Regions from separate parts of the uncultured Chitinibacter sp. genome, predicted to be linked through region 3. Evidence: predicted binding sites of a transcription regulator. Region 3 holds the regulator's gene; each other region holds the start of a gene.

The links. The regulator FliA, encoded in region 3, starts transcription of late flagellar genes. The targets are predictions, from matches to a motif close to GCTAAAGNTNNNNNNNNNNCNGCCGATAAT.
Positions count from the first base shown of each region.
Region 1: a site for FliA is predicted at 2,387-2,416, ahead of QV747_RS01285 (chemotaxis protein). Genes of this name have one in related genera too.
Region 2: a site for FliA is predicted at 6,041-6,070, ahead of QV747_RS08590 (flagellinolysin). Genes of this name have one in related genera too.

Region 1 is NZ_CAMFLP010000001.1:267,879-277,943, forward strand. It holds gene cheY (chemotaxis response regulator CheY) at 1-367, opposite strand, end outside; gene QV747_RS01280 (chemotaxis protein) at 425-1,366, opposite strand; gene QV747_RS01285 (chemotaxis protein) at 1,388-2,347, opposite strand; gene QV747_RS01290 (PAS domain-containing sensor histidine kinase) at 2,536-3,720, shown strand; gene QV747_RS01295 (STAS domain-containing protein) at 3,794-4,099, shown strand; gene QV747_RS01300 (SpoIIE family protein phosphatase) at 4,118-5,896, shown strand; gene QV747_RS01305 (hypothetical protein) at 5,950-6,792, opposite strand; gene ubiA (4-hydroxybenzoate octaprenyltransferase) at 6,792-7,667, opposite strand; gene QV747_RS01315 (chorismate lyase) at 7,678-8,199, opposite strand; gene QV747_RS01320 (flagellin) at 8,408-9,211, opposite strand; gene QV747_RS01325 (hypothetical protein) at 9,400-9,741, shown strand; gene ettA (energy-dependent translational throttle protein EttA) at 9,871-10,065, shown strand, end outside.
Region 2 is NZ_CAMFLP010000005.1:179,418-189,482, reverse strand. It holds gene QV747_RS08600 (nitrite/sulfite reductase) at 1-1,325, opposite strand, end outside; gene pepN (aminopeptidase N) at 1,558-4,191, shown strand; gene QV747_RS08590 (flagellinolysin) at 4,255-6,000, opposite strand; gene hslO (Hsp33 family molecular chaperone HslO) at 6,205-7,083, opposite strand; gene QV747_RS08580 (MFS transporter) at 7,159-7,728, opposite strand; gene QV747_RS08575 (hypothetical protein) at 7,998-8,885, shown strand; gene QV747_RS08570 (ABC transporter ATP-binding protein) at 9,024-9,740, shown strand; gene QV747_RS08565 (ABC transporter permease) at 9,737-10,065, shown strand, end outside.
Region 3 is NZ_CAMFLP010000012.1:82,338-92,402, forward strand. It holds gene QV747_RS13415 (AAA family ATPase) at 1-290, shown strand, start outside; gene QV747_RS13420 (ABC transporter permease) at 283-1,386, shown strand; gene QV747_RS13425 (ABC transporter ATP-binding protein) at 1,389-2,159, shown strand; gene QV747_RS13430 (MlaD family protein) at 2,156-3,202, shown strand; gene QV747_RS13435 (ABC-type transport auxiliary lipoprotein family protein) at 3,199-3,774, shown strand; gene QV747_RS13440 (RNA polymerase sigma factor FliA) at 3,813-4,553, shown strand; gene QV747_RS13445 (flagellar motor protein) at 4,554-5,297, shown strand; gene QV747_RS13450 (1-acyl-sn-glycerol-3-phosphate acyltransferase) at 5,445-6,191, shown strand; gene QV747_RS13455 (DNA translocase FtsK) at 6,316-8,721, shown strand; gene rpmB (50S ribosomal protein L28) at 8,966-9,199, shown strand; gene rpmG (50S ribosomal protein L33) at 9,217-9,372, shown strand; gene QV747_RS13470 (LysR family transcriptional regulator) at 9,506-10,065, opposite strand, start outside.

The sequences.
Region 1 (10,065 bases), on a different contig from region 3:
TTTTCTTGAGCTTCTCATCCAGCGTGGCTGCAGTGAATGGCTTGACAACATAACCACTCGCTCCAGCAGTTGCAGCTTCAATGATGTTCTCTTTCTTTGCCTCTGCGGTAACCATTAAAACTGGCAGATGCTTGAGCTGAGCATCTGCACGAATTGCTTTGAGCAATTCGATGCCAGTCATATTGGGCATATTCCAATCAGTTACGACAAATTCAAATTGGCCATTTTTCAGTTTGTGTAACGCAACTTGACCATCTTCAGCTTCATCCACATTGGTGAAACCAAGTTCTTTCAAGAGATTGCGCACAATGCGACGCATGGTGGAAAAATCATCCACCACGAGAAAACGCATGTTCTGATCTGCCATAACTTACTCCATTCTGCGTTGTAGGCGCATTCAAAAAACTGAGAGGTGAATTTCTATTTAGCTGGCAAGCAATGGAACCAAAGTGTCTGCCAGAATAATCGGATCAAATTTAGCCACATAAGCATCAACGCCTACACTGGCACCCATTGCTCTATTGGCATTGGATGAAAGTGATGAGTGCATTACCACTGGAATGCCTTGGAAACGGTGATCTGATTTAATATGTTTCGTTAGTACATAGCCATCCATTTCAGGCATTTCCGCATCGACAAGGATTAATTTCAGCTTGTCTTTTAGATACTCACCATCATGAACTGCACGATTAGCTAAATTCTGCAGCTTATCCCATGCCTCTTTGCCATTATTGGCCTGATGGTATTTAACGCCAATCTTATCCAGGACACTGACAATTTCTTTGCGCGCCACTAGTGAGTCATCAACAAAGAACATGAAAGTATCCGAGCTGATATGCGATTTAGGCAGATCGGGAACAATCGGTTCACCGATTACCGTTGCGAGAATCTGCTCTACGTCCAAAATTGATACCAGCTTGCCATCCGGTAGTTCAGTGATGGCTGTAATCATCGCCTGATTGCCAGCGAGCATACTTTCAGGGGCTCGAACCTTATCCCAGTCGACCCGAATAATCCGATCTACATCATGAACCAAAAAGGCCTGGGTGTGTTTTGAGAACTCAGTCACGATCATGGTGCTAGTGGTATCGCCGACTGGTTTCTCTTGGGTGGCAACAAATCGCGACAGCGCAATGACTGGAATGATATTTCCGCGCAGTGAAAGTACACCTTCCACTCCATGGGGCATATTGGGTGTTTTGGTGATTTTGGGCGTTTGCGATACTTCACGTACTTTGAATACATTGATACCGAATATTTCACGCGTACCTAAAGTAAACAGTAGGATCTCCATTTTATTGGAGCCTGCTAATTTGGTGCGTGCGTCAACTGTTTCAAGCAGATTGGTTTGTTCTGATTTGCTCATAGCTTGCTCCAGTTATTCGGCTTAATTATCGACATCACGCAACAGGAAGTTGGCGATGCTTTGGGACAGTTTATGTGGTTCAAATTTGGCCACGTAACCATCGACACCCACTGACTGCCCCAGTTTTTGATTCGAAAGGCCCGATAGTGACGAGTGCATTAGCACTGGAATTCCTGCAAAACGTGGGTCGCTCTTAATCTGTTTGGTTAACATATAACCATCCATTTCAGGCATTTCAACGTCAGTGAGTACGAGGTGGATCAGATCCTTCACTGCAACACCCTGAATTTCCGCCGCTTGGGCAATTCGGAGCAACTCTTCCCAGGCCCTCTTACCGTTGATGGCATGGGCATGATGAATGTTCATGGCATCTAGCGTTTGCTCAATCTGGCTGCGAGCAACCAGTGAGTCATCGGCGAAGAATACGGTTTTATTCACGATTTTTTGGTTCTGAATAACGGTGGTGGTATCGACGCGGTTACTGTTTTGAGTGGTTTCAGCCAGTACCTTTTCCACATCCAACATCATCACGAGCTTGCCGTTTTCCAATTCGGTTACTGCTGTAACCAGCCCGCCCATTTGCACGGTAAGCATGTCAGGCGGTACACGCATCACGGACCAGTCAAGCCGCAGAATAGTATCTACAGCTTCAACCAAAAAGCCCTGCGTGTGACCGTTGTATTCAGACACAATCATAATATCTGGGCGGCTTTCAGTTTGGATGCCGGCGTAACGGGCCAAGTCAATCACTGGTACAAGTGCGCCGCGTAGACTCACCATGCCCTCAACCGAAGATGGCATATCAGGGGCCTGAGTGATATCAGGCGTACGCATCACCTCACGTACTTTGAACACATTGATCCCGAAGGTTTCACGCCGGCCTGATCGCTGATCTAAGCCCAGTGTGAACAGCAGAATCTCCAGTTTGTTTGTGCCGGCAAGCTTGGTTCTGGCATCAATATTTTTGAGAAGGTCTGACACGACAAGGCTCCATAATTCGCACGTTGAATTTAGCTAGCAGGTATCGGCGCATGGGCAAAAAAATGAAGGGTAACTGATTAAATTAACCCCTTTTGCACGATGCTGAATTTGATCAACTCAGTAAGCATGGCCGTCGCAATTAAGCCATTTATAATGCAAAAATCCCAAAGCAACAAGGAAGGTTTCTGGTGGAGCAAAGCCTACAGACAATGAATCCCAAGGAGCTGGAAGAAGCTTTCACGCTTTTTACCGAGGCTTCTCGTCAATTATCAAATGCTTATGCTGAGCTGCAGCGTGATGTTGCTTCATTGACTGAGCAGTTAGCTGTTGCGAATGGGCATCTAAAAAAACAATATGAAGAAAAGGCAGTGTTGTCACGAAGGCTCAGTTTGCTGCTAGAGAAGCTTCCGGCGGGTGTGTTGGAAGTGAACGCAGCTGGTGAAATTGTAAGTTGCAATCAGCGTGGTTTCGAGCTGTTGGGTGCAGTGGCGCTTGGGAGTAAATGGCAAAACGTATTGAGTGATCGCTTGAAATTAGTTGAGTCCGATGTTTGGCAATTTGGTGATGTCGGCGAGTCGGGCTATGTGCGGATTGAGCAGGTGCAGGTGCCTGAGGAAGGCGTGGAGTTGGTGCTGTTGCATGATGTCACTACAACCATTCAGATGCGGGCGGAGCTTGAGCGTCAGGGCCGTTTAGCCGCCATGGGGCAAATGGCGGCAGGCCTTGCGCATCAGCTGAGAACGCCCTTGGCTGCAGCATTACTCTATACCGGGCATTTGCAACGCCCAGAACTGCGAGAAGAAGATCGCCTAAAATTTGCAGCCAAAACCAATGAACGGCTGGGTCGTCTTGAGGTGTTGGTGCAAAACATGCTGCAATTTGTTAGGGGCACGCCGCAGCAAATTAGTACAGTCAATTTGGTTGATGTGATTCATGAGGCGGTGTCGGAAGTTCGGTCGATTTATGAGCCCAAGGGCGTCCGTTTGACTACAGATGTGCCGCAATTATTTGCAATGGTTGCGGCGAATCATAAAGAGCTAAGCGGTGCAATCATGAATCTTTTGGAAAATGCCTGCCAGGCGTCTGTAGTGGATGGCGAGGTGCTTTGTCGCTTGATAGACTCTGATGCTAGCTTGCAGTTGGAAGTGGTTGATTATGGGGAAGGGATCGCGGCTGACGTTTTACCACGCTTGTTTGAGCCCTTTTTCACGACTAAGAAAGGTGGTACGGGTTTGGGCTTGGCGATTGTAAGAAATATGGTTAAGGCATATGGTGGGGAAGTGACTGTTACCTCAGCCCCGAAAATGGGGAGTAACTTCAAGATTTGCTTGCCTCGATTGCCTGACAGCACTAATGTGTTAGAACAAGACTGATTAGGCATGACTGCGGAATAGTAATTCTGTAGCCTGATTTGATGAATGAAATCTGCTAAAGGTTGGTGTAAGAATGACTCCTACGGTTCAAATTGAAGGCAATGTCGGTCGTGTGATCTTGTCTGGTCAATTCGACTTCAGTGCGCATCGTGAATTTAGACAGGTCTGTGAATCCATCATCGCCAATCCAGACATCAAAGAAGTCCTCGTGGATTTTCAAAACGTCAACTATCTGGATAGTTCAGCGCTAGGGATGCTCTTGCTGTTGAAAGAGAAAATTGCTGCTGCGAGCAAAACGCTGGCCTTAGTTAACTGCCGCGATACCGTGAAGCAAGTTCTCGAAATCGCATGTTTTGGTAAAATCTTTACCATCCGCTAAAGACTGCGGACCAAACAGATGAAAATTCTGGTCGTCGACGACACCGAAGCTATTCTTCTTTTAATTTCCCGATTTGTTGAAGCGCTAGGCCATCAGGCTATTCTGGCCCGTAATGGCCAAGAGGCCATTGAAGTCTGGCGTCAAACTCGCCCCGATCTGGTGCTGATGGATGTGATGATGCCCATCATGTCGGGCCCAGAAGCAGCGGTTGTGATTAAGGCCGAAGCGGGCGCTACTTGGGTGCCAATCGTCTTCGTGACCGGGGTTGGGGAAGAGAACGCGCTGGCTGATGCCATTGAGCGTGGTGCCGACGACTATATCAACAAGCCCGTCAATTTCCGCGTGCTGGAGGCCAAACTCAAGGCAGTAGGCCGTACGCTGGAACTGAATCGCCAGGTTCGTGAGCAATCCAAAACTCTGGCTGATTACTACGAACGCGCCGAAGAAGAAAAGCGCGTTGTACGCCATTTGATGGATCAAATGGTTAACTCAGAACGTTTGGCCGACCCACAGTTCCAATATTGGCTCTCTGCTGCCGAAAGTCTCTCGGGCGACCTTATTGCCGCCGCTCGTACTCCTGGGCAGGCGCTACACATCTTACTAGCTGATGGCATCGGCCACGGGCTGACCGCCGCCCTGAATGTCCTACCTTTGACGCAACCCTTTTACAGCATGACTGAAAAAGGCTATTCGATTACCGATATCCTTTTTGAAATGAATGCCAAAGTGCGGCAGGTGTTGCCGATTGGCCGTTTCGTCTGTGTATCGCTGATTTCTATTGATGAAGTGGGTGGCACGGTCGAAATCTGGAATGCCGGTATGCCCCCGATTCAGATCCTAGATCGCAATAAGCAAGTGGTGCGGGTGTGTAGCTCTAGCAATTTACCACTGGGGATTGTCCCTTCGCATTCGCTGGATCTCTCCCCTGAGCGCATTTACTTCAAAGAGCCTGGCTTTATTGTGGCGTATTCCGATGGCTTGGTTGAAGCGCGTAACGCCAGTGGGGCTGAGTTTGGTTTGCCCGCACTGCTACAGACTTTGATCGCTGACGATGAAACTGGCTTGCCGCCCACAACCGCCGAGCAAACGCGGATGGTGGCCCAAACGAAAATCGCGCTGGCTGATTTTCTGGCCGGCGAGCAACACCATGATGATGTTTCCTTAGTGATTGCGAGCTTTGGGCAAGACGATATGGAAGTCGCGCTGCCCGCCGATACCGTCCCGCGGGCGGCAGAGTTGGCTTTGCAGGAGATTCCGGCCGATTTTAATCTGCTGGCTGAATGCAACTGGCGCTACTCTCTCGCGATTAGTGCTGAAGAATTGCGCTATTTAAATACCATTCCCTTCATGATGTCGTTTGTGAAGGAAATCAAAGCTCTCAGCGAAGTGCAGTCGGATATTTTCCTGATCCTGACTGAGCTGTTTGTCAATGCCGTGGATCATGGCTTGCTGTTGCTCGAATCGTCGATGAAGACCCAACCAGACGGAATGGAGCAATATCTATCGCAACGCGCCGAGCGCCTAGCGGCTTTGCCGGAAGGTCGGATCGAAATTGATCTATTGGGCTTGCGCTATAAAGAGCAGCAAGTGCTCAAAATCCGGGTTAAAGACAGTGGTAATGGTTTTGATTGGGCCAATTCTTATGCCAAATTAGCGGCTGGTGGTCTGCCCTCAGGCACGCATGGCCGCGGCATTGCGCTGGTGCGTGCGCTGTCGCTCAAGGTGCAGTTTATTGGCCTTGGCAACGAAGTCGAAGTCTATTACCTGCCCAAATCGCCAGCAGCAGCGCAACACTAATTTCAGCGATCACCAATCCGATTCTCAATAATTAGGCTCAAGCTGTGGCTGATTCACAGCCAATGGCGCAGCTTACCCAAAGCGGCGCAGCCCAGCCACGCGGCGGTGGTAGTAAGTAAGACTTGCCGCGAATGCTGCCAGTAAATCCCGCCAGCAAAGAGTAAACTAGCCAGCAGCAATCCCCAGTAACTCGGTAGCACAGACAAACAAAAGCACGCAACGCAGGCAGGAATCAAGCCAGCAGCGAGGGCCGTGCTGCCATGCTGGAAGCGATCCAGTGTCGCATCGGGGCTCAGCTCGGGTATTAGCTCGCCGAGCTGACGGCCGCATTCATCATTACCGGCTTTGAGCCCCTGAATTAACTGCTGGGCATGGCTTGGCTGGATTCCTGCCGCTAGGGCAATCCCGAGGAGGCCCAGCGCCGCTTCCGGGCCGGGTAGGGCCTCGTCGCTCGGTGCATCAGGCTGGTGGTGGGGCGTTGCCTTGGCGCGTGGCCAGTGGCGCCAGCAATACAGCGGCAAGAAAATCAGTGGGTAGAGCCAGCATAGCAATTGCAAGCTGGCGGGTAGGAGCCCCAGCCCAAATCCTAGCCCGAGGGCGCAGCCCAGAAACAGCAATTGATCCAGCATGATTTGCTGGCTGTGTTGCTGCCAGCGCTGCAAATTGGGGGCAAAAGGTTCCAAACCTGGCAGATTACCCTGTTGGAGTATTGCTACGCAGGCATTGATACCCAATACTTTGAGTAAGATACCCATTAAGCGTGTGCGCCAGCTGCTGGTGGCCTTGCCTTGCTCCGCAGCAATTTCCAGCCAGTACCATTGGCGGCAGCTGCCGGCTTCGTGGTCGGAAAGTTGCCGCAAGAGCTGGGCGGCTTCGCCGCGATCCCAAGCGCGCATTAGCGTAGCCCGTAATCCAGTATGATCAGTGCAAATACCAGCGCACCGACTCGGTTATTACTTAGAAACGCTTGAAAGCACTGCTGCCGATCCCGCGCGCGAATTTGCGGATATTGCCGAGCAATGAGTAGAGCTACGGCCAGCAAGCCGGCGTAGTACACCGAGCCCATTTCGGCTAATAGCCCGCACACAGCCAATAAAAGCACAAAGCCAGCATGGCAGAGCATCACCGCGGTCACGTCATGCTGACCAAAGGTAATCGCCGAGGTTTTGATGCCGATTTTTAAGTCGTCCGGTTTGTCTACCATGGCGTATTCGGTGTCGTAGGCGACCGTCCACAGTAAATTAGCGAGCATGAGAACCCACGCCAGCAGTTGTACTTGCCCGGTTTGCGCGGCAAAAGCCATCGGGATGCCAAAACTAAACGCAATGCCCAAATAGGCCTGCGGGATGGCCAAGAAGCGTTTGGTAAATGGATAACTGCCCGCCAAAAAAGCGGCCGGCAAACACAGCAGCAAAGCCAGCTGATTAAGTGGCAAGGCAATCAACAGGGCAAAAAGGGCCAAGCCGGCCGCAAGCCACAATGCTTCACGGGGTGCGACTTCCCCCGCAGCCAGTGGGCGGGCCTGGGTGCGCTCAACATGACCATCAAAATCCCGATCTGCCCAATCATTGATCACGCAACCCGCCGAGCGCATCAGCAGCGTGCCCAGGCCAAAAATGAGCACCAAGTGCCAATCGGGCCGGCCGTTACCGGCCAGCCATAAGCCCCACAGCGTAGGCCACAACAGCAGCAAGGTACCAATGGGTTTATCCAGCCGAGCAAGGCGGGCATAGGCGGAAAGGCGTTGCTTCACGGTCGTGGCAGTGGGCATGGTGTGATTTTTAAAAAGCGGGCGGTAAAAAGACTTCGGTAACCAGCAGTGCATCTTGGCCGGCATAAAAAAACGAGCGGCGGGCCCATAAGCGGGCAGGCAAAGGGCCGCAAGCTTGGTTTGCTTTTTGCCACAATGGGTGGCGACGATCAATGCAGGCAAAGCTCAGCGCCGAACGACGGATGGTTGGGTCGGCAAAGAGTAGGGCGCCCAGTGGGCGACTGCCGGTGCGGCCAAACAAATGAAAGCCACTGCGTAAGGCTGAGCGTTTCACCACGCTATGGGCAAAGACCAAGGCCTGCCCACGGCTGCACAGCAGCACTTCGCGGGTGGCCACTTGGGCCGCCCCGGCGGCGAGCGGGCGGCGCTCATCCCGGTGCGGGCGCGCAAAATCTTGCCGTAAAACCTGGACGGAAAAATCGGGAAAGTGCGCTTTCAAACGCTGTGTGAGCGAGCCACGTTCATTCAGCCAGGGGTGAAGGGCGCGTGGCGCCAGCACCAAAGGAGTTTGCCAGCCGGCGAATTTATGCATGCCAAATTATGTGCCTAAACAAGCGGCCATTATGCCATAGCCACGCCGTGCACTTGCAGTGCCGGAAATCCTGTTGTGCTGGGCTGGGGTATTGCCCTACGACTTATGTGCAGCAAAAAGCCGCAGCCCATACCGGCAGGGGTATGGGCTGGGCGGTAGCTAATTGGTTTGATTTCAACAGTGCACTCAATTGTTCTGCCGCACTGGCTTATTTCAAGAGGCTAAGCACCTGTTTGCCGCTGGCATTGGCCTGCGCCTGCATCGCCAGATTGGCTTGCGAGAGGATGTCTTGCTGCGCGCGTTGCGCCGTAGCGCTGGCGTAATCGGTATCGGCAATGCGGCTTTTGGCGGCGGCTTGGTTAATGCTGCTGGTGGTCAGATTATTAATGCTGGCCTCCACCCGGCTTTGGAACGCGCCCAGATTGCCGCGCTGAGCATTAATATTGGCCAAGCTGCTATCCAGGCGATCAAGCGCATCGCCGATGCTACTGGCGTTGCTTAAATCGACATTGCTGGCGCTGCTGCCCAAATTATCCAGATTCAGCCCCAGATTCTGGTTGGCATTTGCCCCGGCCTGAAAATTAAAACTACTGCCTTGCAGCAGCGGCTGGCCATTAAATTGGGTGTTTTGGATGATGTCTTGATTGCTTTGCTGCAGCTGATCGACTTCGGCCTGCAGCGCCTGCCGATCGCTGGCCGTCAGTGTGCTATTACCAGCCGCGACAGTCAGCTCACGAATGCGGCTGGTGTTGTCGCTTAAGCTACTGAGCGCGCCATCCGCAGTTTGGCTCACCGACACCGCATCATTCAGATTGCGCACGGCCTGATTATTGCCAAGGATTTGGGCCGCAAACCGCTCGGCAATCGCCAAGCCCGCCGCATCATCGGCTGCCGAGTTAATTCGTTTGCCGCTGGCGATACTGGCCAAGGTGCGGTTTTGCGTTTCCTGCACGTTGTTGCCGCTGCGCAACGCGGTCAGGCTGCTGACATTGGTGTTGATATTTAAGGCCATTTTGCACCTCCGCTCATGCATATACTGCTCTCTTCTGACTGTACGCTGCCCGAGTAGTTCATGCCACTTAGCCGGATTAGCGGTGTGTTGTACCGGCGTGTTGCGAATAGAACATTCGTTCACTTTGTGCTTGCGCGGGCTGCGAGGATGTCTTATTGTGAACGTACGTTCTATATGAGGTGTCTGGCATGGCTTTCCGTTTCCGTCTTAGCAGTGCAGCGTTTACCGAATTAAAACAAGTTGGCGCGCCCATCGCGCTGATTGAATACTTGGCGCAGCCCGCTTTTCCCGGCGCGGCGCGCTTGCTTTCTGCGGCCATGATTGCGCGCTTGCCGATCGCGCTACGTGCGGTAGCCAGTCAGCAGCTGGGCTTGTATGTCACGGCCGATGGGCAGGGACTGGTGACGCACATTGGCCGCATCAAGCATCGCCTAGCTTGTGCCGCGCAAGAAAGCGAATTTGGCCAGCCAGTACTGGCAGCTAGCGGTAAAGCGGCTGCCGGTGTCTGGCCGGCACCACTGTCGGCATGATGGGTATATTGTTGTAATTTAATTGTATTGAGCTAGGTGTGCAGATACGGTGGCGGGGTATCTTGAGTTACTGGCCGGGCAGGGCGGATTTTTGCTACACTCCGCGCAATTATTTGCAAAGGAAAACCCATGGCTCAATACGTGATGTCGATGCTCCGCGTGAGCAAGATCGTGCCGCCGAAACGGCAAATCATCAAAGATATTTCGCTCTCGTTCTTCCCCGGCGCCAAAATCGGTCTGCTGGGTTTGAATGGTGCCGGTAAATCGACCGTGCTGAAGATCATGGCCGGCGTTGAGAAAGAATATGACGGTGAAGTGCAGCAT
Region 2 (10,065 bases), on a different contig from region 3:
AGATCATCAAAGCGCTCTTGAATCGCTTGGGCAACAGGGATTGACTTGGCATTGGCCAGCGAACAGAAATCACCACCCGGGCAGCAGATTACGTCGGTGAGCAGACCAATATTGGGCGTTGCAAAACCAATGCGTTTCGCTTCTTCCCACAGTGCCAGCAAATCGGCTTGCTTCACATCGGCCAGAATCAGATTTTGCCCGTGCGATACGCGCACTTCACCAAAACTGAAACGATCGGCCAGCTCGGCCACTGCATCCAGCTGGGCATCAGTTGCATCACCCGGTGGCACACCGGTTTTCTTCAGCGACAAGGTCACTGCGGCATAACCGGCCACTTGGTGCGCGAATACATTGCGCTCTACCCAGCGGGCAAAGGCGGCGTTATCACGTTGCGCTGCGGCAAAACCCGCATCTTGGGCGGGCAAGGCTTCGTAGGCCGGCTTGGTAAAGAAGCGATGATTGCGAGCGATTTCAGCATCGGTCAGCGTTTGCGGGCCGTCTTTTTCAAACGCCCATTCCTGTTCAACCTTGGCGGCAAAGGCTTCCGGCGTCATGGCTTTCACCAGAATCTTGATCCGGGCTTTGTATTTATTATCGCGACGACCGTAACGGTTATACACGCGCAGCACGGCGTTGAGATAAGTCAGCAGGTGTTTCGGCTCTAACCATGGTTTGATCAGATCGCCAATCATCGGCGTGCGGCCAAGGCCACCGCCCACAAAAATCTCGAAGCCTACTTCACCGGCAGCATTCAATTTCACATTGATGCCGATATCGTGCAGCAAGATGGCGGCACGATCTTCTTTGGCACCATTGACCGCGATTTTGAACTTACGTGGCAAGTGTGCGAATTCCGGATGGAATGTCGACCACTGGCGGATAATTTCACACCATGGACGTGGATCGACGATTTCATCATGCGCCACCCCGGCAAATTGATCCGAAGTGGTGTTGCGAATACAGGCGCCAGAAGTTTGAATCGCGTGCATTTCCACGGTGGAGAGTTCAGCCAGCATCTCCGGCACGTTTTCCAGCGCCGGCCAGTTGAACTGGACATTCTGGCGCGTCGTAAAGTGCACATAGCCTTTGTCATATTTGCGGGCCAGCTCAGCCAGCTTGCGCACCTGCTTGCTGCGCAAATGACCGTAAGGAATGGCCACGCGCAACATCGGCGCATGGCGCTGGATATACAGGCCGTTTTGCAAACGCAAAGGGCGGAATTCATCGTCAGTCAGTTCGCCGGCCAGATAGCGGCGCGTCTGGTCGCGGTATTGCGCAACGCGCTGATCCACGATCTTCTGGTCGTATTCGTCGTAAATATACATGGCGGTCAATCCGGTAAAACGGCTAATAGTCCGTCATGATACCGCCGTTCTATATCCAAGAGAACGATTCTTTTTGAATATGTATCAGTTTTTTAGTTCTATCTGATCCAGCGCAAAGCCGAAAAAGCACTCGATTGTCGGCAAGTTGCCACTGGGGGTTTCAGTCATTGTCTTGCCATCGGGCTGGGGTTAATCTTGCAATCTTTATTTGCCCTAAAAAGAGCCGCATCCTATGAGCAGCCGCCAAGCCATCCAGCGTCTGGACTATACCCCCCCACACTATCTGATTGACCGCGTTGATTTGACTTTCGATCTGGAAGATACCCAGACCAAAGTTCATTCACGCCTGATCATCCGGCGTAATAAGGATGTCGCGGCAGATACCCCGCTGGTTTTGCATGGTGAAGCATTGCAACTGGATGCCATTAAGCTCGATGGCGCCACTCTGCCCGCCAGCGCTTACCAAGCGCAAGCGGATCTGCTCACGATTACCCAGATGCCGGAAGATGGCATTCTGGAAATCACTACCACCATTGATCCAGCCAACAACACCAGCTTGATGGGCCTGTATCAGAGCAATGGTAATTTCTTTACCCAGTGTGAAGCCGAAGGCTTTCGCAAGATTACCTATTACCTCGACCGTCCCGATGTGATGGCCAAATTCACCACCACCATTATCGCGGATAAGAGCAAGTACCCGGTCCTGCTCTCGAATGGCAATCGCGTGGGCAGCGGCAACTTAGATAAAAACCGTCACTGGGTGAAATGGGTAGACCCATTCAAAAAGCCAGCCTATCTGTTTGCCTTGGTCGCCGGCAAGCTGGTGCACCTGGCCGGTACACACACCACGCAATCCGGCCGTACGGTCAACATCGAGATTTATGTCGAGCCGGGTGATCTGGATAAATGCCATCATGCCCTGGCCGCAGCGCAAAAAGCCATGGCCTGGGATGAGAGCCGCTATGGCCTTGAATACGATCTGGACACTTACATGATCGTGGCCGTTTCCGACTTTAATATGGGCGCGATGGAAAACAAGGGTTTGAATATCTTCAACACCAAATACGTGTTGGCCAAGCCCGAAACCGCCACTGATGCCGACTTTGACGGCATTGATGCCGTGGTAGCGCATGAGTATTTCCACAACTGGACCGGCAACCGCGTGACCTGTCGGGATTGGTTCCAGCTTAGCCTGAAAGAAGGCCTGACCGTTTACCGCGATCAAGAGTTTTCCAGCGACATCGGCTCGCGCGCCGTACAGCGTATTCACAATGTGCGCGTGCTACGCACGCATCAGTTTGCCGAAGATGCGGGCCCGCAAGCGCACCCCATCCGCCCGGATGAATATCTGGAAATCAATAACTTCTACACCCTCACTGTGTATGAAAAAGGCAGCGAAATCGTGCGCATGTACGAAACCCTGCTTGGTCGCGACGGTTTCCGCAAAGGGATGGATCTGTACTTTAAGCGCCACGATGGGCAGGCGGTCACCTGCGATGATTTCCGCGCCGCGATGGCCGATGCCAATCAAGTCGACCTGACCCAGTTTGAACGCTGGTACAGTCAGGCTGGCACCCCCCGGGTATCGGCCTGCGGGGCTTATGATGCGGGCGCGCAGCGCTATACCCTTACCCTGCGCCAAAGCTGCCCGGCCACACCGGGCCAAAGCCAGAAGCTGCCATTCCATATTCCGGTTGCCGTCGGTCTGATTGATCGCCGCGGCCAAGATTTGCCGCTGCAGCTCGCGGGCGAAGCCACTGCCGGCGCGCCAACGCGGGTGCTGGAATTGCGCGAAGCCGAACAAAGCTTCACCTTTATCAATGTGCCTTGCCCACCGGTGCCATCGCTGTCGCGTGAGTTTTCCGCACCCGTGGTGCTCGATTACGCCTACAGCGATGAAGAGCTGCTGTTCCTGATGGCACACGACAGTGATGCTTTTGGCCGCTGGGAAGCGGCAAACCAGCTGGCAGTGAAACTGATCCTGCAACTGTATCGCCAACCGGCCGAACAACCGCTACTGGCACCGGCCAACTTCATTGAAGCCTATCGCAAGGTGCTCAATAGTAAGCTGGACCCAGCATTAGTCGCGCTGATGCTGGAATTACCGGATGAAAAATACCTGCTCGAGCAACTGGACGCCGTCGACCCTAGCCGCCTGGCGCTGGTGGGTAGCAGCCTGAAACAGCAGCTTGCGCGCGAACTGCGCCAAGAGCTATTGGCCCACTATCAACAACTGAATGATGGCAGCCCATATCGCTACGGCGGTGAGCAAGTAGCGCGCCGCAGCCTGAAAAACGTCTGCCTTGATTACCTCGCTGAACTCGATGAAGCCATGATCGGCAGCCTGCTGGCCGAGCAATATCGCAAAGCCGACAATATGACCGACCGGCTGGCGGCTCTCAAGGCGCTGGTCAATCGCGACGGCGGCGAAGCGCAATTGGCCGATTTTGCCCAGCAATGGCACGATGATGCGCTGGTGATGGATAAATGGTTTGCCCTGCAGGCCACCAGCCGCCGCCCAGGCGCATTAAACCGCGTGCAAAGCCTGCTGGCTCATCCGGCCTTCTCGCTGAAAAACCCGAATAAGGTCCGGGCCTTGCTCACTTCATTCTGCAGCCTGAACTTGCAGCATTTCCATGCCGCGGATGGCTATGCCTATGCTTTTGCCGCCGACAAAATCATTGAGCTCGATGCCATCAACCCGCAAGTGGCCGCGCGCCTGGCTGGCAGCTTTAATCGCTGGACCAAGGTCGAACCGCAACGCCAGTCGCTGATGAAGCAAGAGCTGGAGCGGATCCGCGCGCACGAAGGTTTGTCATCCGACACCTACGAGATTGTGAGCAAAGCGCTGCAAGCCGCGCAGTAAATGCGAGCAGCAGCCAATAAAAAACCGCCCCTCAGGGCGGTTTTTTATTGCAGCTTGCGAAGCTTAGCCACGTAGCAGTGACAGGGCCAGCTGCGGCAAACTATTGGCTTGTGCCAGCATGGCTGTGCCGGCCTGTTGCAGTATTTGCTGGCGGGTGAGATTGGCGGTTTCCTGCGCATAGTCGGTATCGCGGATTCGCGAGCGCGCCGCGCTATTGTTTTCGATGGTGTTGCTGACATTATTAATCGCCGACTGCAAGCGCGATAAATTAGCGCCAGCCTTGGCCCGCTCGCCATTAATATAATCGAGCGCTTCATCAGCATGGGCGATCGCCAGTGTGGGCAGCTTCACCAGATCGATATCATCCAGCCCCAGATTTTTGGCACTCATCCCGCCAAACTGCACGGTGATTTTTTGCCCGGCCCCATTGCCCACCTGAAAGGTCGTTTCTTTTAGCCCCGTTGCGCCCTGCACATCAATGCCAGTCGTGCCCGCCGCCCATACCTGCTTAAAACCCTTGAGCACCTGCTTATTAAATTGCGTCCCTTGATCTTTAAATACGTCGGTACTACTCAGCGGCGCTTTGCCATCCACATCGGCACCGCCCAATGCGCCGGTATCGGCATTGGTGAGGTTCACGCCCAGATTGGTAAACAGGGCCGGCGTGGCCGCAGCGGCCAGAAATTTGCTATCAAAATCATTAAAGCTGGCAAAGGCGCCATGGCTGGCATTGGTGAGCGCCTGATCGAGGGTAGAGCCGGTATTTTTGCTAAGGTAGGTCATGATGTCTTTGATCCCCTCCCCTCCGGCGGCTTTAATTTGCTGATGCATATAACGCACCGCCAGATAACCGCCGCTATACACCGCCGAGCCGCTGGCGGGGTTGGTTTTATAGCTTAAAGCCACCGCCGTACTGGTACCGCCCGAGGTATCGGCAAAGAGACGCTCATCGGCACCGTGGATGAATTCGGCCATCCCTTCTTTGAACCACGTATCCATGGGGGCAAAGTTCATGGTGCGCCCCATGACGGCATGCACCATTTCATGCGCAATAATCCGGTCGCTATACACCGTGCCATTGTCCATTGCCACGCCACCACCATCAGGTAGGTTGGGCGGTTTGAAATCCTCGGGGTCAATCCAGAGGAACATATTCAGAGTTTTGCCATTGGCGTCGGCTGTACCGGTTGTACTACCGACGGCCGCTGCAGCGCCGCCCGCTACATTACTCAGCCCCGAGCCTGCCGGTGGCTCAAAGACGATATTCAGATCAACGCCATCGGCGGTAATGCCCAGCAGATTGGTAATCCGGGTTTCGGCTTCTTCCAGCCAGCCCATTTTCAAGCCATCAATAATGCCGCGCCGAGCCGCATCGCCCCCCAAGCTACTTTCCGATTGGGCAAAGATTTTTTGGCCGTTAAATTCGGCATTCTGCGCTTGGGTGCTGAGGCTTTGCAGCAGTTGATTCGCCTCGGCCTGCAAGGCTTGCCGATCCGAGCCCGACAAACTGCCGTTGGCAGCTTGCACGCCTAGCTCTCGAATGCGCTGCACGACATCGGCGGCATTACTCATCGCGCCTTCAGCGGTCTGCAATAAGGAAACGCCATCATTCATATTGCGCACAGCTTGCTGATCGCCTCGAATCAGCGATTCCATGCGGCTGGAAATCGCCAGACCGGCCGCGTCATCCTTGGCGGAGTTGATGCGCAGGCCAGACGACAGACGTGACAAGACCTGACTCAGACCAGTACCGGTCTGGGCCAGGTGGCGCTGCGTATTCAGCGCGGGCACGTTTGTCGTAATTTGCATGGAGCAAACACCTCAGGCGGGGAAACACCCCATCATCAGCGCTATCGGCAACTTGACAAAATACTTTAAGCCTTGAAAGAAAAATCTTTGCACGCATCCCGCGACAGGCTGCCCCACAAAAGAAAACCGGCCAAGCGGCCGGTTATTCTCTGAGGGGTATCGGCTGCTAGCGCTTGATATTAAAAGGCCAGAGCGATATACCCATTATTGGATCGCGGTACTACCCGGCGCTTCATGGGTGGCAAACAGCGCCCCGACATCAACGGCATCAAAGCCGTATTCCTTGCCGCAGAAATCGCACACCACATGCACTTGGCCACGTTCGGCCAAAAGCTCATCCACTTCTGGGCGCTCCATCAGCTTGATCATGCCGCCCACGCGCTCGCGCGAACAGGTGCAGGCAAAGCGGGGCGTTGCCGGCTCGAATACGCGGACACTGTCTTCGTGGAACAGGCGATACAGCGTTTCACGCGGTGGCAATTGCAAGAGCTCTTCGTGCTTGACCGTGTCGGCCAGGGTCACCAAGTGTTCCCAGCTTTGCTCGGCATCGTCTTGCGCGGGCATTTTTTGCAGCATCATGCCGGCAGCCATGCCATCTTGGCAGGCGAGCCACAGCCGGGTATCCAGCTGCTCGGAATGGGTCATGTAATGCTCGATAATCTGCGCCACGGTTTGGCCCGCTTGCATGCCCACCACGCCCTGATATGGCTCACCCACGCGTGGATCAAGGGTAATAAAGAAGCGTCCGCCGCCCAGCAGCTCGGCAATTGACCAATCGCTCGGTGCGGCCGCGATTTTCTCGGCATCCCAACGCGCAGTCGCCCGCAGGGTTTTCTCGCTGGTCACTTCCACCACCAAAAGCTGCAAAGCGCCGGGGCCGTGCATTTGCATAATCAGCGTGCCATCAAATTTCAGCATCGCCGACAGCAAAGCGCCAGCCGCCATCAGCTCGCCCAGACGCTCGCGCAAGATAGCTGGGTAATCATGGCGATTGAGCACTTCCTGATAGGTGGCTTCCAGTTGCACCAGTTCGCCACGAACCGGCGCGTTGTCAAACAGGAAGCGTTCCAAAACATCTTTCATCACTACAACCTAAATATCGGATTAATCTGGATTGCCGCGCATTATACCCGAAGCCCACCGCCGGCTTGCGGCCGGCTAGCCCAGCTGCTCGGTGAGCTGATAGCTGGTCATCGGCAGACTAGAGCTCACATCAAAGGCGCAGCCGGCCTCGATGCCGGCTTTGGCCAAGGCCGCGGCATCGAGCGTGTCATACAGCGCATGCATGGCCCCAATCGCGTAATCGCGGCCGCTGCCCATCGCCCAGAATCGCTGAAACTCATACACTTCGCGCAGGCTATAAACGCCAAAAATGCCGTAGGCATTGGCGATTAGCACCGTCATCTGGCTCGACTCGTAAGGGTCGTCCTCTTCCTCTTCGGGCTTGAGGTAAAACTCTTCCTTGAGCTTGGCGTGTAATTTGCGGAATGACTCAAAGATGGCGGCGCGGCTGGTAAAATCAAGGTTCTTAATCCGTTTGAGCGCCGATTGCAGCACCAGATCATGCGCGGCGCTGCCGCAAATGGCGAAATAGCTGCCATCGTGCTGGAAAATCTTATTCCAGCGCGCATCGTCCAGCGCACCCAGCCGCATATCTCCAAAAGTTGATTGGCTATCTGCCGCAATAGCAATCTGGCCGTCTTTGCGCACCACCACTACCGTTGTCATGGTTTTTTGCGTTCCTGCTGTCCGAAAAACCAAAGTCTGAGCCGCAGCGGGCGCAGGCGTCAACCTTGCCGCCCAGCGCTGCGGCATTTTACCCCCGCCAAGTCACGGCCCGTTTTACCAAGGGGCTAGCCCCCAGCCGGCACTTTATCGCCCATCCGGTGCGTTTATCGATGCTAAAGGCATTTAATCGCATGTCATCCAGTGCTCTGCCGCCGCTGCGTACAGTGCTCGCACCGCCCTGCGGTCTCATCATACAACTGGAGAACACCATGCATCGATCGATCTGGCTGACGCTAATGGCGCTCAGCACCCCGTGGCTGGCTTACGCCAACGACACAAGCGTTGATTACAGCGCCAGCTATTTATTCACGCGCGATTTTGAACTCAATCGCGGCGGCGAAGCGCGCTTTAACTGGCAGCAAGTGGGCATTGGTGTGCAACACCGCCTCGATCCGCAGCGCACTCTGGGGCTCGACATCAGCGGCGGCAAGCAAAAATGGACCTTTACCCAGCCCAAAGCTTGGGGCGGGCGCGCGCCATGGCAAACCCTTGAACGGGCCGGGCTCAGTGTGAGCTATCAGTACGCCAGCCAAGATGGCTGGATTTATCAAATCGCGCCGGGGATCGAATACGCCGGCGAAGCCGATGCCAAGCGCAGTGATGCCCTCGGCTACGGTGCAACCGGCTTTATTGCGCGCGCATGGAGCCCCGATCTCTTGCTCGGGCTGGGTATTTCGGCTTGGAGCGGTTTAGAGAACACCAGCGCCTTTCCGTTTATTGTGGTCGATTGGCGGATTAGTCCCAGCTTGCGCCTGCACAACCCATTTAGCGCCGGCCCCGTTGGCCCGGCAGGGCTGGAGCTAAGCTGGTCCCCCCTGCCCAAACTGGAGCTGGCCACCGGCGCCACCATCCGCAGCTACAGCAGCCGGCTCGCCGCCAACAATACCGTGGCCGCAGGCGGAGTACTAGAGCAAACCACGGTGCCGGTGTTTGTGCGCGCCGGCTATGCCTTTAGCCCGTTTATGCGACTGGATGCCTATCTGGGCGCAGGTCTGGCGGGCAAGCTCACCCTGCACGACGCCCAAGAACGCGAAATCAGCCAGGAAAAGCACGATCCAGCGCCGTTTATGGCGATTGCGGTCAGCGGCACCTTCTAAAGCGCGGTCATTCATCGGTGCGGGTGGCGTTTTATCCCGCGGCCATGCAGCTCGTCGCAGCCACCAGCACCGCCCATGCCAACGCCATACAGTAGTGACATCCACTGCTAGCTCACTAGCGATCTGAAGGAAACCACCATGTCTATCTTGCAAATTCGCCAGCTGAACAAGCGCTACCGGCTGGACGACATTAGCGTGCCGGCGCTGACCGATATCCAGCTGGATATTCAGCCCAATCGCTTTACCGTACTTTCCGGCCCCTCCGGCAGTGGCAAAACCACATTGCTGAATTTAATTGGCGCGCTCGATCGCCCCACAAGCGGCGAAATCATCCTCAATGGCCAGCCTTTATCGCGGCTGAATGACGATCAGCTGGCGGATTTTCGGGCCCGGCAGATTGGGTTTATTTTTCAAAACTTTAATTTGCTGCCGGTGTTATCGGCCTATGAAAACGTCGAATACCCACTGATTCTGGCCAAAGTGCCACCTCAGGTGCGGCGCAACCGCGTGATGGAATTACTCGCTGCAGTCGGCCTTGCCGACAAGGCCCAGCATCGCCCCGGCCAACTCTCGGGCGGGCAACGCCAACGGGTGGCTATTGCCCGGGCGCTGGCCACCAATGCGCAATGGATTCTGGCGGATGAGCCCACGGCCAATCTCGATCAAGCCACCGGCGCGGCAATTATCGCGCTGATGCGGCAGATGCAACGCGATCTGCAGGTGTCGTTTATTTTTTCTTCCCACGATCCGCAAGTGCTGGCGGCGGCCGATGAGGCGGTGTTTATCCGCGATGGCCGCATCGTCGAAAGCCGCAACCTGGCAAGCCAGCCGCACCCTGAGAGGGCCTACGCATGAAAATCCTGACTTTGGCCGCGCGCAATCTAACGCGCAATCGCCGCCGCTCGCTGGCCACCTTGCTGGCGATGACCATCGGCTTGATGGCCGTGCTTTTGTTCGGCGGCTATAGCGGCAATATCAATCTGGGCCTGCAAACCGGCTTTGTGCGCAGCAGCGGCCATTTGCAAATTCAACATCGTGATTATTTTCTGTTTGGCAGCGGCAACCCGGCTGCCTACGGCATTGTCGATTACCAGCGCTTAATCCGCACCATCGAAGCCGACCCGGTATTGCGGCCAATGCTCACGGTCGTGACCCCCACGCTCAGCCTGGGCGGGATTGC
Region 3 (10,065 bases):
TGGCGCTGTTTGAGCGCTTGCGCAGCGTATGCCAGCAGTTTCTGGGCAGCCTGCAGCTCAAACTGATCGGCTTTGTGCCGGAAGACGCCAAACTGAACCGCGCCATGCGTTTAGGCCGTAGCGTGCTGGAGGCCTATCCCGATACCGAGGCTAGTATTGCCCTGCGGCAATTGGCAGATGTGATCTTGCGCTGGATACCCCCCACTACCATCAATGCCAGCCCGGGGCATTTTGTGCACCGGCTGGTGGAATCATCGCGCTTGCTCAGCGAAAGGCTGCAACATGGCTAAGCCCAGCGCAGCCGCCACGACTATTGCCGAGTCATTGCAGCTGCGCGCCGGGGGCTATGCCATCAGCGGCGAACTCACTTTACACAGCACCAGCCAGCTCTGGCCTGCCTGCCGCGCGATCGATTGGCAAGGACAAACCCTCGATTTAGCCGCCGTCACTCGCGTGGATGGCGCCGGCGCGGCCTTGCTGTTTGAATTAAGCCAAGCGGGCGCCCAACTGCAACATCTCTCGGCCGATGGCCAGCGCCTCTTGCAGGCGCTCAACCCCAGTCAGCCATTACACATCCCCGCCCCAACCGGTGAACTACCACTGATCAGCCGCCTTGGCCGTGCCATTAGCCTCTGGCTCAATGATTTGGCCGAGCAAATCAGTTTTATTGGCGAAGCGGCTGCCGCTTTCGCCCTCACTTTGCGCCGCCCGCAGCTATTGCGCAGGGCCGAGCTGTGGCGCCAGTGCGAGCAGGTGGGTGCCAATGCCCTGCCCATCATCAGCCTGATTGCGTTTTTGCTCGGGATTATTCTGGCGTTTCAATCAGCGATACCGATGCGGCAATTCGGGGCGGAAGTCTTTGTGGCTAATTTGCTCGGCTTGTCCGTGCTGCGCGAATTGGGGCCGCTAATGACCGCGATTGTGCTCGCCGGGCGCACTGGCGCGGCGTTTGCCGCCGAAATCGGCACCATGAAGGTCAATGAAGAAATCAACGCTTTGGTCACCTTTGGCTACCGGCCCATGAATTTTCTGGTACTGCCACGACTGCTGGCCGGCGCCCTGATGCTACCGTTGCTGGCAATTTGGGCCTCGGTGATTGCCCTCTTGGGGGGGGCCATCGTCTTGCAAGGGTTTGGAATTCCCTTGGCCACCTTCTGGACGCAGCTCAGCGGCCAAGTGGCGCCGCTGGATATCCTTACCGGGCTGATCAAAGCCGTGGCCTTTGGGCTGGTAGTGGCCTCGGTGGGTTGCTTGCGCGGGCTGAGCACCGGCAATGGCGCCAGCGCCGTCGGCGCCTCGACCACCCGCGCAGTGGTGCAGATTCTGGTCTTGCTGGTGGTGACCGACGGCCTCTTTGCGGTGGTGTTCTACCACCTGGGATGGTAAGCATGCAGCCAGCGATTCAGGTGCGCGGATTAAGTTGTGGCTGGGGCGAGCGCCTGATTTTGCGCGAGCTGGATTTTGATATTCAAGTCGGCGAAGTGGTGACCATTCTGGGCGGCTCGGGCTGCGGCAAATCCACCCTGCTTAAACACCTGATCGGCCTCTACCCTCCGCTGGCCGGCAGCATACTCATCCAGGGTAATGAGCTGGTGGGCGCAGATAATCAGGCTCGCGAGCAGATACTGCGCATGATTGGCGTCATGTATCAATCCGGCGCGCTGTTTGGTTCGCTATCGATTTTGGATAATATCAAGCTCCCACTCGGCAGTTTCAGCCCGCTGGATCCAGCCGCCATCGATACCTTGGCGCGCCTGAAACTGCGGCTGGTGGGGCTGGAAGAATTTGCCGATTTTTACCCGGCGGAGCTTTCGGGCGGGATGCAAAAACGCGCGGCCATCGCCCGGGCGATGGCGCTGGACCCGCAGATTTTATTTCTGGATGAGCCCTCCGCTGGCCTTGACCCGGTCACGTCAGCCGAGCTGGATCAGCTGATCCGCCGGCTGGCCGAAACGCAAGGCGTGACCATCGTGGTAGTCACCCACGAGCTGGCCAGCATTGCGGCGATTGCCGATCGGGCCATCATGCTGGATAAATCCATCCAAGGTATTCTGGCCATCGACACCCCGGCTGCGCTGGCGGCAGCTAGCGATCCACGGGTGGCCCACTTTTTCCACGCTGCGCGCCCCGCCCGCGCCGGCACAGCGAGTGTGTTATGAAGCAACCGTCTTACTTTCGCTTAGGATTATTCATCATTTTCGCCATTTTGCTGGGCGCAGCCCTGCTGATTGGCGTGGGCAGCGGCCGCTGGTGGCAACCGCGCAGCACACTGGAAACCTACTTCAATGAATCGGTAAAAGGCCTCGATATTGGCTCGAAAGTGCGTTACCGCGGGGTGGCGATTGGCGAGGTCACCGCCATTACTTTTACCTACAGCCGTTATCAAGGCGAGCTGCCCGCGGCCCAGCGCCAGCAATATGTCCTGGTGGAAGCCCAGCTTGATCATGCCATTCTGGGCGAACCGGCGGCGGGCGAGAGCGCACAAGCGCAGTTAAATCGCGAAATCAGCAAAGGCTTGCGGGTTAAACTTTCACCGCAGGGCCTTACCGGCACCAGCTATCTGGAAATCGATTACGAAAACCCGCGTGATAATCCGCCCCTACCCATTCAGTGGAAACCCGAAAATCTGTATATCCCCTCGGCCAATAGCACGGTGAATCAGCTGGTGAGCAGTGCCCAAGATCTGATGGCCAAAATGCAGCGACTGGATCTGAATGAATCCATCGGGCTCTTTAACCAGACCTTACGCACCCTCAACACCAAACTCGATCAGCTCGATACCGCTAATCTCAGCCGGCAAAGCACCCAGCTCTTGCGCACCGTCAATGGCCTGCCCCTGGCGCAAATTGCCAGTGAAAGCTCTGCCCTGATTCAGGAAGTGCGCACCAGCAATCAGCAGTTGGGCACGATGCTGGCGGATCCGTCTTTGCAACAGGCCGCGCGACATCTGGCCAGTGCCGCCCAATCGGCAGATCGCCTGCTATCGGGGCCGGAGCTAAGCCAAACCGTGGCGCGGCTTGATTCCATTACCGCTAGGCTAGATCGCCTAAGCGGCCAGCGCGAAGGTGATGTGCAGCAAATCATCGATAATCTCAATGCCACCAGTAGCAATCTGAAAGCCCTGAGCGAACAGGCCAAACAACGCCCCAGCTCGCTACTGTTTGATCAATATCCACCGCGTTACACGCCGCCTAAGCCATGAAAAAACTGCTTTGTTTGTTGCTGCTGTGCTGCACCGCCTGCAGCTCTACCCCACCAGCGCGGCAGGATTTTCTGCTGCAAGCCAGTCGCACGGGCAGCGCCCAAAGCGTCCGTTTTGGCGCGCTGCAAGTGCAAGAGCTGCGCGCGGCGCCGCCTTTTCGCGATAGCGCACTGGTTTATCGCGAAACAGCGCAGCGCTTTGTGGCCGACCCCTACCATGGTTTTCTTGCCCCACCGCCAGTACAACTGAGCCAAAATCTGCGCCAATGGCTGCGCAGCAGCGGTTTATTTGCCCAAGTACTGCCCAGCGCCGGCAGCGCTGCCAGCAGCTGGCTGTTGGAGGGTGAATTACTCGCGCTGTATATCGATGTGAGCGATCCGGCCCAGCCCGCTGCGGTGCTGGAGCTGCAATTGCAGCTGCATCGCGGCACGCAAAGCTTTAGCTACCCGCTGGCGATCCGTGAAGCACTGGCCAGCGCCGAGCCTGAGGCCGCCGCCGCCGGTCTGCAGCGGGCGCTGAGCCGCGCACTGACGCAATTAGAGCAACAACTGACTTCGTCAAAAGCGGATTAGTCAGCTACACTAAAAGCCGATTTGAATTCACCCGTCTTATGTCAGCTCACCGCGCCCTCTCCCTTTATCGCAGCACCCAAAGCAGCAGCGAAGAAGATCGCGTGCAGCAGCACGCGCCCTTGGTGCGCAAAATTGCCTATCACATGATGAGCAAGCTGCCGGCTAGCGTGGAAGTAGATGATTTGATTCAAGTTGGCCTGATGGGGCTGATGGAAGCGGCGCGCAATTTTGATCCGGAAGCCGGCGTGCTGTTTGAAACCTTTGCCAGCCAGCGCATTCGGGGCGCCATGCTCGATGAGCTGCGCAACGCCGACTGGCTCCCGCGGCAAGCGCGCAAAAACATGCGCGAGATCGAAAAAGCGATTGTCGCGCTGGAACAACAGCAAGGCCGCGCGCCCACCGAGGGCGAAGTGGCACGCCAGCTGGGCATTGAGCTGGCCGATTATCAAGCCATGCTGGGCGAAGCCCGTGGCCATCAGCTGGTGCATTACGAAGATTTCGAAGAAGATGGCGATAATGATCAGCTCGATCAGTATGCTGCCGATCACAAAGCCAACCCCATCGATATTCTGAGCGACGGCCGTTTTCGCGGTCAGTTGATCGAAGCCATTGGCCTTTTGCCCGAGCGCGAAAAACTGCTGATGGCGCTGTATTACGACGAAGAGCTGAATCTGAAAGAAATCGGCGCCGTACTGGGCGTTTCCGAATCAAGGGTGTGCCAACTGCATGCGCAAGCGGTGGCCCGTTTGCGCAGCAAACTCAAAGACTGGCTGAGTTAAATGGATAAAATCAGTGTATTTGGCATCATCCTCGGCCTGACGGCCATTGTGCTTGGCCACTGGCTGGAAGGCGGGCACATTGGCTCGCTGGTGCAATTTACCGCCTTTCTGATCGTGATCGGTGGCACCACCGGGGCGGTGATGCTGCAAACCGAAATGCGCCATTTCGTCGCCGGCATCAAAATGCTGCGCTGGATTTTTATCCCCCCGAATATGGATTTTCGCAAAATCCTCGCCACCCTGATGAATTGGGGCCAGCAGGCTCGCCGGGGTGGTTTGCTCGCGCTAGAAGCCTACGTCAATAGCGAAAAAGATCCGTTTGTGAAACGCGGCCTCACCATGGTGGTGGATGGCGCCGAGCCCGATACCGTGCGCCGCGCGCTGGAGCTGGATATCGATGCCTACGAAGACCAAGCCCGCGCCGCGATCAAAATCTGGGAGTCTGCCGGCGGCTACAGCCCCACCTTCGGGATTTTGGGCGCGGTATTGGGGCTGATTCATGTGATGGAAAACCTCACCGACCCATCCAAACTGGGCGCCGGGATTGCCGTGGCTTTTGTGGCCACCATCTACGGCGTGGGTGCGGCCAACTTATTGCTGCTACCGATCGCCAATAAGCTCAAGCATTATGTGATGCTGGAAGTGCGCCGACGTGAAATGGTGGCCGAGGGGCTGGTAACCATCGCCAATGGCGAAAATCCGCGCCTGCTCGAAAACAAGCTGGCAGGTTTCCTGCACCACTAATACCCGGGCAGGTATTGATCTAAAAGCATTATCTATCAAGACTTTTAGCGCAATACCCCAACCGATCCTCCCCATCCCCACTGCCTCGCGGCAAAGCGGCCTGCCAGCCGCTATAGTCAGCTTATCCCACCCATCTCGGGGCAAGCCATGCAGACTTTGCTGCTCCTCAGCTGGCGCTTACTCGGCTGGCTTGATCTACTATTCTTTACCCTGCTGATGGTATTGCTCGCAATGCTGCCCCAGCGCTGGCTTAGCCACCTATACCCCGCACTATTTCATCGCTGGTGTCGCTGTTTTGTGCGCGCGCTGGGGGTGCAATTACGTTTGCATCAGCACTACCCCGGGCCACTGCCGGCGCAATTTATCCTGATCGCCAATCACCCCTCCGCATTGGAAGACGTCGGAATTCCGGCACTGTTTCCAGTGCGCAGCTTGGCCAAACACGAGGTGCGCGATTGGTGGCTAGTCGGACGAATTGCCGCCGCGGCCGGCACGTTGTTTGTGGAGCGGGAAAGCAAAGCTTCGCGCCAAGCGGCACAGCAGGCACTGATCGCTGCGGTGCAAGCTGGACACAATATTGCGCTCTACCCAGAAGGCGGCTGCAAAGGCCGCTGGCTGGCGCCGCGCTTTCTACACGGCGCGTTTGTCACCGCACAAGCCACTGGCGTGCCGCTGCTACCCGTATTTTTGCATCACGAGGCGCAGGCCGATTTTGAATGGGGGCCGGGCGAAACCCTGCTGCAAAAAATCTGGCGCATTAGCACTAGTCGCAACCGGGTGGTGCATTATCATGTGTTCCCCCCGATCGATCCGGCCAGCCAGCCGGATAAAGAGCAGCTCAATGCGCAGGTTTACGCGCAATACCAAGCCTGGCAAGCGCGTTTTTTGCAATAAAGCCCCTCGCCGCCGCAGCTGACACGCCCACGACAGATAAATATGCCGCATTAGTCGCTTTTCTGCTGCAGTGCGCAGCCCAGCCGTTATAATCGCGAAAGCGTTTGTCCATCAGCCCCACACCATGCCCCTGTTTCGCAAGAAAAACGTCCCCAATGTCTCGACCCGGCCGGCCCTGCCTGCGCCCGTGGCCAATTTACTGCGCGAGTCTTGGTGGCTGCTGCTGGTGGTACTGCTGGGCTTTGTCTTGCTCGCCCTCACCAGCTACCACCGCTCGGATCCGGGCTGGTCACACAGCGCAACGGAGGCCATGATCCACAATCGCGGCGGCGCGTTTGGCGCCTGGCTGGCCGATGTGTTGCTCTATACCTTTGGCGTCTCAGCCTGGTGGTGGACGCTCTTTCTGGTGGCGGCGATCTTATGGGGCTACCGGCGGATTGACCGAGTCACCGAGTCATCGCGCCCTGTGGTCTTGCTGGCCTGCATTGGCTTTGTGTTTATTCTGCTCTCCAGCAGCAGTCTGGAAGCGCTGCGCCTGCATAGCCTCACACTGGAGCTACCGCACAAGCCGGGCGGTATTCTGGGGCTTAGCTTGGGCGGCTGGCTAATGGCGAATTTTGGCTTTAGTGGCGCCACCATGCTGCTGTTCGCCAGCTTCGGGCTGGGCGTATCGCTGTTTACCGGGCTCTCATGGCTCAATCTCATGGAAAACCTCGGTGCAGCCATCGAATGGGCTGCGCTGAAAGTGGCCGATGGCATCCAGGCCGCCCACGACCGCCGGATCGGTCGCATGACCAAGCGCGCCCGTGAAGAGCAAGTACAAGCCGCGAAAAAGAAACAAGATGACAAAGCCCCGCTGATTATTGCCCAAGCCCCGGCCGAGGTGCCGGTGGCGAAAAAACTCGAACGCGAAAAGAAAGAACAGGAAAAACTGCAGGCCGAACAAGCCCGGCAGGCGGCGCAGCCAATGCTCTTTGCTGAAGATGAGCTGCCTCCACCGCCACCACCCGCCCCACGCAAAGTCGTGCAACCCATCGTCAGCGAAGGTGATTTACCCGCTTTAAGCCTACTCACCCCAGCGCCCCAAGCACAGGAAACCATTAGCAAGGAAACGCTGGAATTCACCTCCCAGCTGATCGAGCGCAAGCTGGCGGACTTCAATGTCGAAGTCAAAGTCGTCGCGGCCTACCCGGGCCCGGTGATTACCCGCTATGAAATCGAGCCGGCAGTGGGGGTGAAAGGCGCGCAGATTGTGAATCTGATGAAAGACCTAGCCCGTGCATTGGGGTTGGTGTCGATCCGCGTGGTAGAGACCATTCCGGGCAAAACCTATATGGGCCTGGAATTACCCAACCCGACCCGGCAAATGATCCGGCTAGCCGAAATAATGTCCAGCGAGCCTTATCAGGCCTCCAATAGCAAATTGACTTTGGTACTGGGTAAAGACATCACCGGCAAACCGATTGTTACGGATCTGGCCAAAGCCCCGCATATGCTGGTGGCCGGTACCACTGGTTCGGGTAAATCGGTGGGCGTGAATGCGATGATTCTGTCGCTGGTGTACAAAGCCACGCCCGAAGATGTGCGCTTTATCATGATCGACCCGAAAATGCTGGAGCTGTCGATTTACGACGGCATTCCGCATTTACTGGCGCCGGTAGTGACCGATATGAAGTTGGCGGCCAACGCTTTGAATTGGTGCGTGGCCGAGATGGAAAAACGCTACCGGCTGATGAGCGCGCTGGGCGTGCGCAATATTTCCGGTTACAACCAGAAAGTGCGCGACGCCGCCAAGGCCGGCCAGAAACTCACCAATCCGTTCACGCTTACGCCAGATAATCCCGAGCCGCTGGAGCACCTGCCCTTTATCGTGGTGGTGGTTGATGAATTCGCCGACTTGATGATGGTAGCGGGCAAGAAAATCGAAGAACTGATCGCGCGGCTGGCGCAAAAAGCCCGCGCCGCCGGTATTCACCTGATCTTGGCCACCCAGCGCCCGTCGGTGGATGTGATTACCGGCCTGATCAAGGCCAATATCCCGACCCGACTGGCGTTTCAGGTCTCGAGTAAAGTCGACAGCCGTACGATTCTCGACCAGATGGGCGCCGAGGCGCTGCTGGGGCAAGGGGATATGCTGTTTCTGCCACCGGGTAGCGGTTACCCCTTGCGGGTACATGGCGCCTTTGTGGCCGATGATGAAGTGCATCGCGTGGTGGATGCCCTCAAAGCGCTGGGCGAGCCTGACTATATCGAAGGCATTTTGAATGGCGGTTTTGAGGCTGAAGCCGCGGGCAATGCGCCGTGGGCGACCGACGGCGGCAGTGCTGGCGATGAGAGCGATCCGCTGTATGACGAAGCCGTCGCCTTTGTGCTGAAAAGTCGCCGTGCGTCGATTTCCTTGGTGCAAAGACAACTCAGAATCGGGTATAATCGCGCCGCGCGTCTGATCGAACAGATGGAAAGCGCCGGCCTGGTTAGCGCGATGGAAAGTAACGGCAACCGGACTGTACTGGCGCCAGCCAGTGAATAACAAATCATTGAAAAGACTGATCTTCCTTGATTTGTCAGCCCTCCAATGACAGGCGGCTACACCTTTCGGGATGGGCAAAACGGCCAGCTGTACCACACGACCCCCGCCGCAGGCGTGGCTGGAATGTGGCAATCTGGCACACTTATTCCGACTAACCCAGCAAATCGCAATTCGGGCTTGAGCTCGAGGTGCTTTTTGTGATATAAACGTGGACTTTTCCAGTTCCGACGTTAGGACAAGAATCATGGCACGAGTATGCAAAGTCACCGGCAAAGGCCCGATGACCGGGAATAACGTTTCCCACGCCAACAACAAAACTAAACGCCGCTTCCTCCCGAACCTGCAATCTCGCCGTTTCTGGGTTGAAAGCGAAAACCGCTTCATCCGTCTGCGTGTTTCTAACGCTGCACTGCGCCTGATCGACAAGAACGGCATCGATGCAGTTTTGGCTGACCTGCGCGCGCGCGGCGAACTCTAATTCTGAGGTAATTGAACATGCGCGATAAGATCAAGCTCGAATCTTCTGCTGGTACCGGTCACTTCTACACGACCACTAAAAACAAACGTACCATGCCAGAAAAGATGGAAATCAAAAAATTCGATCCAGTTGCTCGCAAGCACGTGATCTACAAGGAAACCAAACTGAAATAATTTCAGTGCTGGTGACCATACTCGAAACCCTGCCTCGGCAGGGTTTTAGTTTTTGTAGCGCTGCTTTTGCTCAGCAAAATAAAAGGGGTATTGCCTTGCAGGCCATACCCCTTTTTGCTTTCCAAGCTATACCCTAGACCTCAAGCTGCCAGATGGTTTTGAGTGTAGCGCATAATTTATGCATCATCGGGTCGGTCGCCCGATCACCGGAATAAATAAACTGCAGCGGCGCCCGCGTAACAATCTCGCCACCGCGCCACAACACAATCGAGCCATCGGCCGCATAGCGCTGGGCGGTTCGCTCGGCCAAAATCGCCACCCCCACCCCGGCTTTGATTAATTCCAGCAAGGTCGCTTCTTCATCAAACTCGCCGACGACTTTAGGCGCGATGTTCTGACTACGCCACAGTTCCTGCGAAATATCCGCCAGACTCGTAAATTGCGACAGCCCCAACCACGGAGCAGCCGCGAGTGCTGGCCAGTCGGCTTCCTGCAATTGGCTGGCCATGCTAGGCGGAATCGCGATACAAAAACCGATTTCGCTCAGCGGCAGCGTCATCACATTTTGATAAGGATTGCGCCCAAGATAAAACCCCGCATCGAGGGTTTTTTTGCGCACTTCATTCAGCACACTCACCGAAATCCCATGCGTGGTTTGCACCGTAATCAGCGGATAAGTTTCCCGCAACAGCG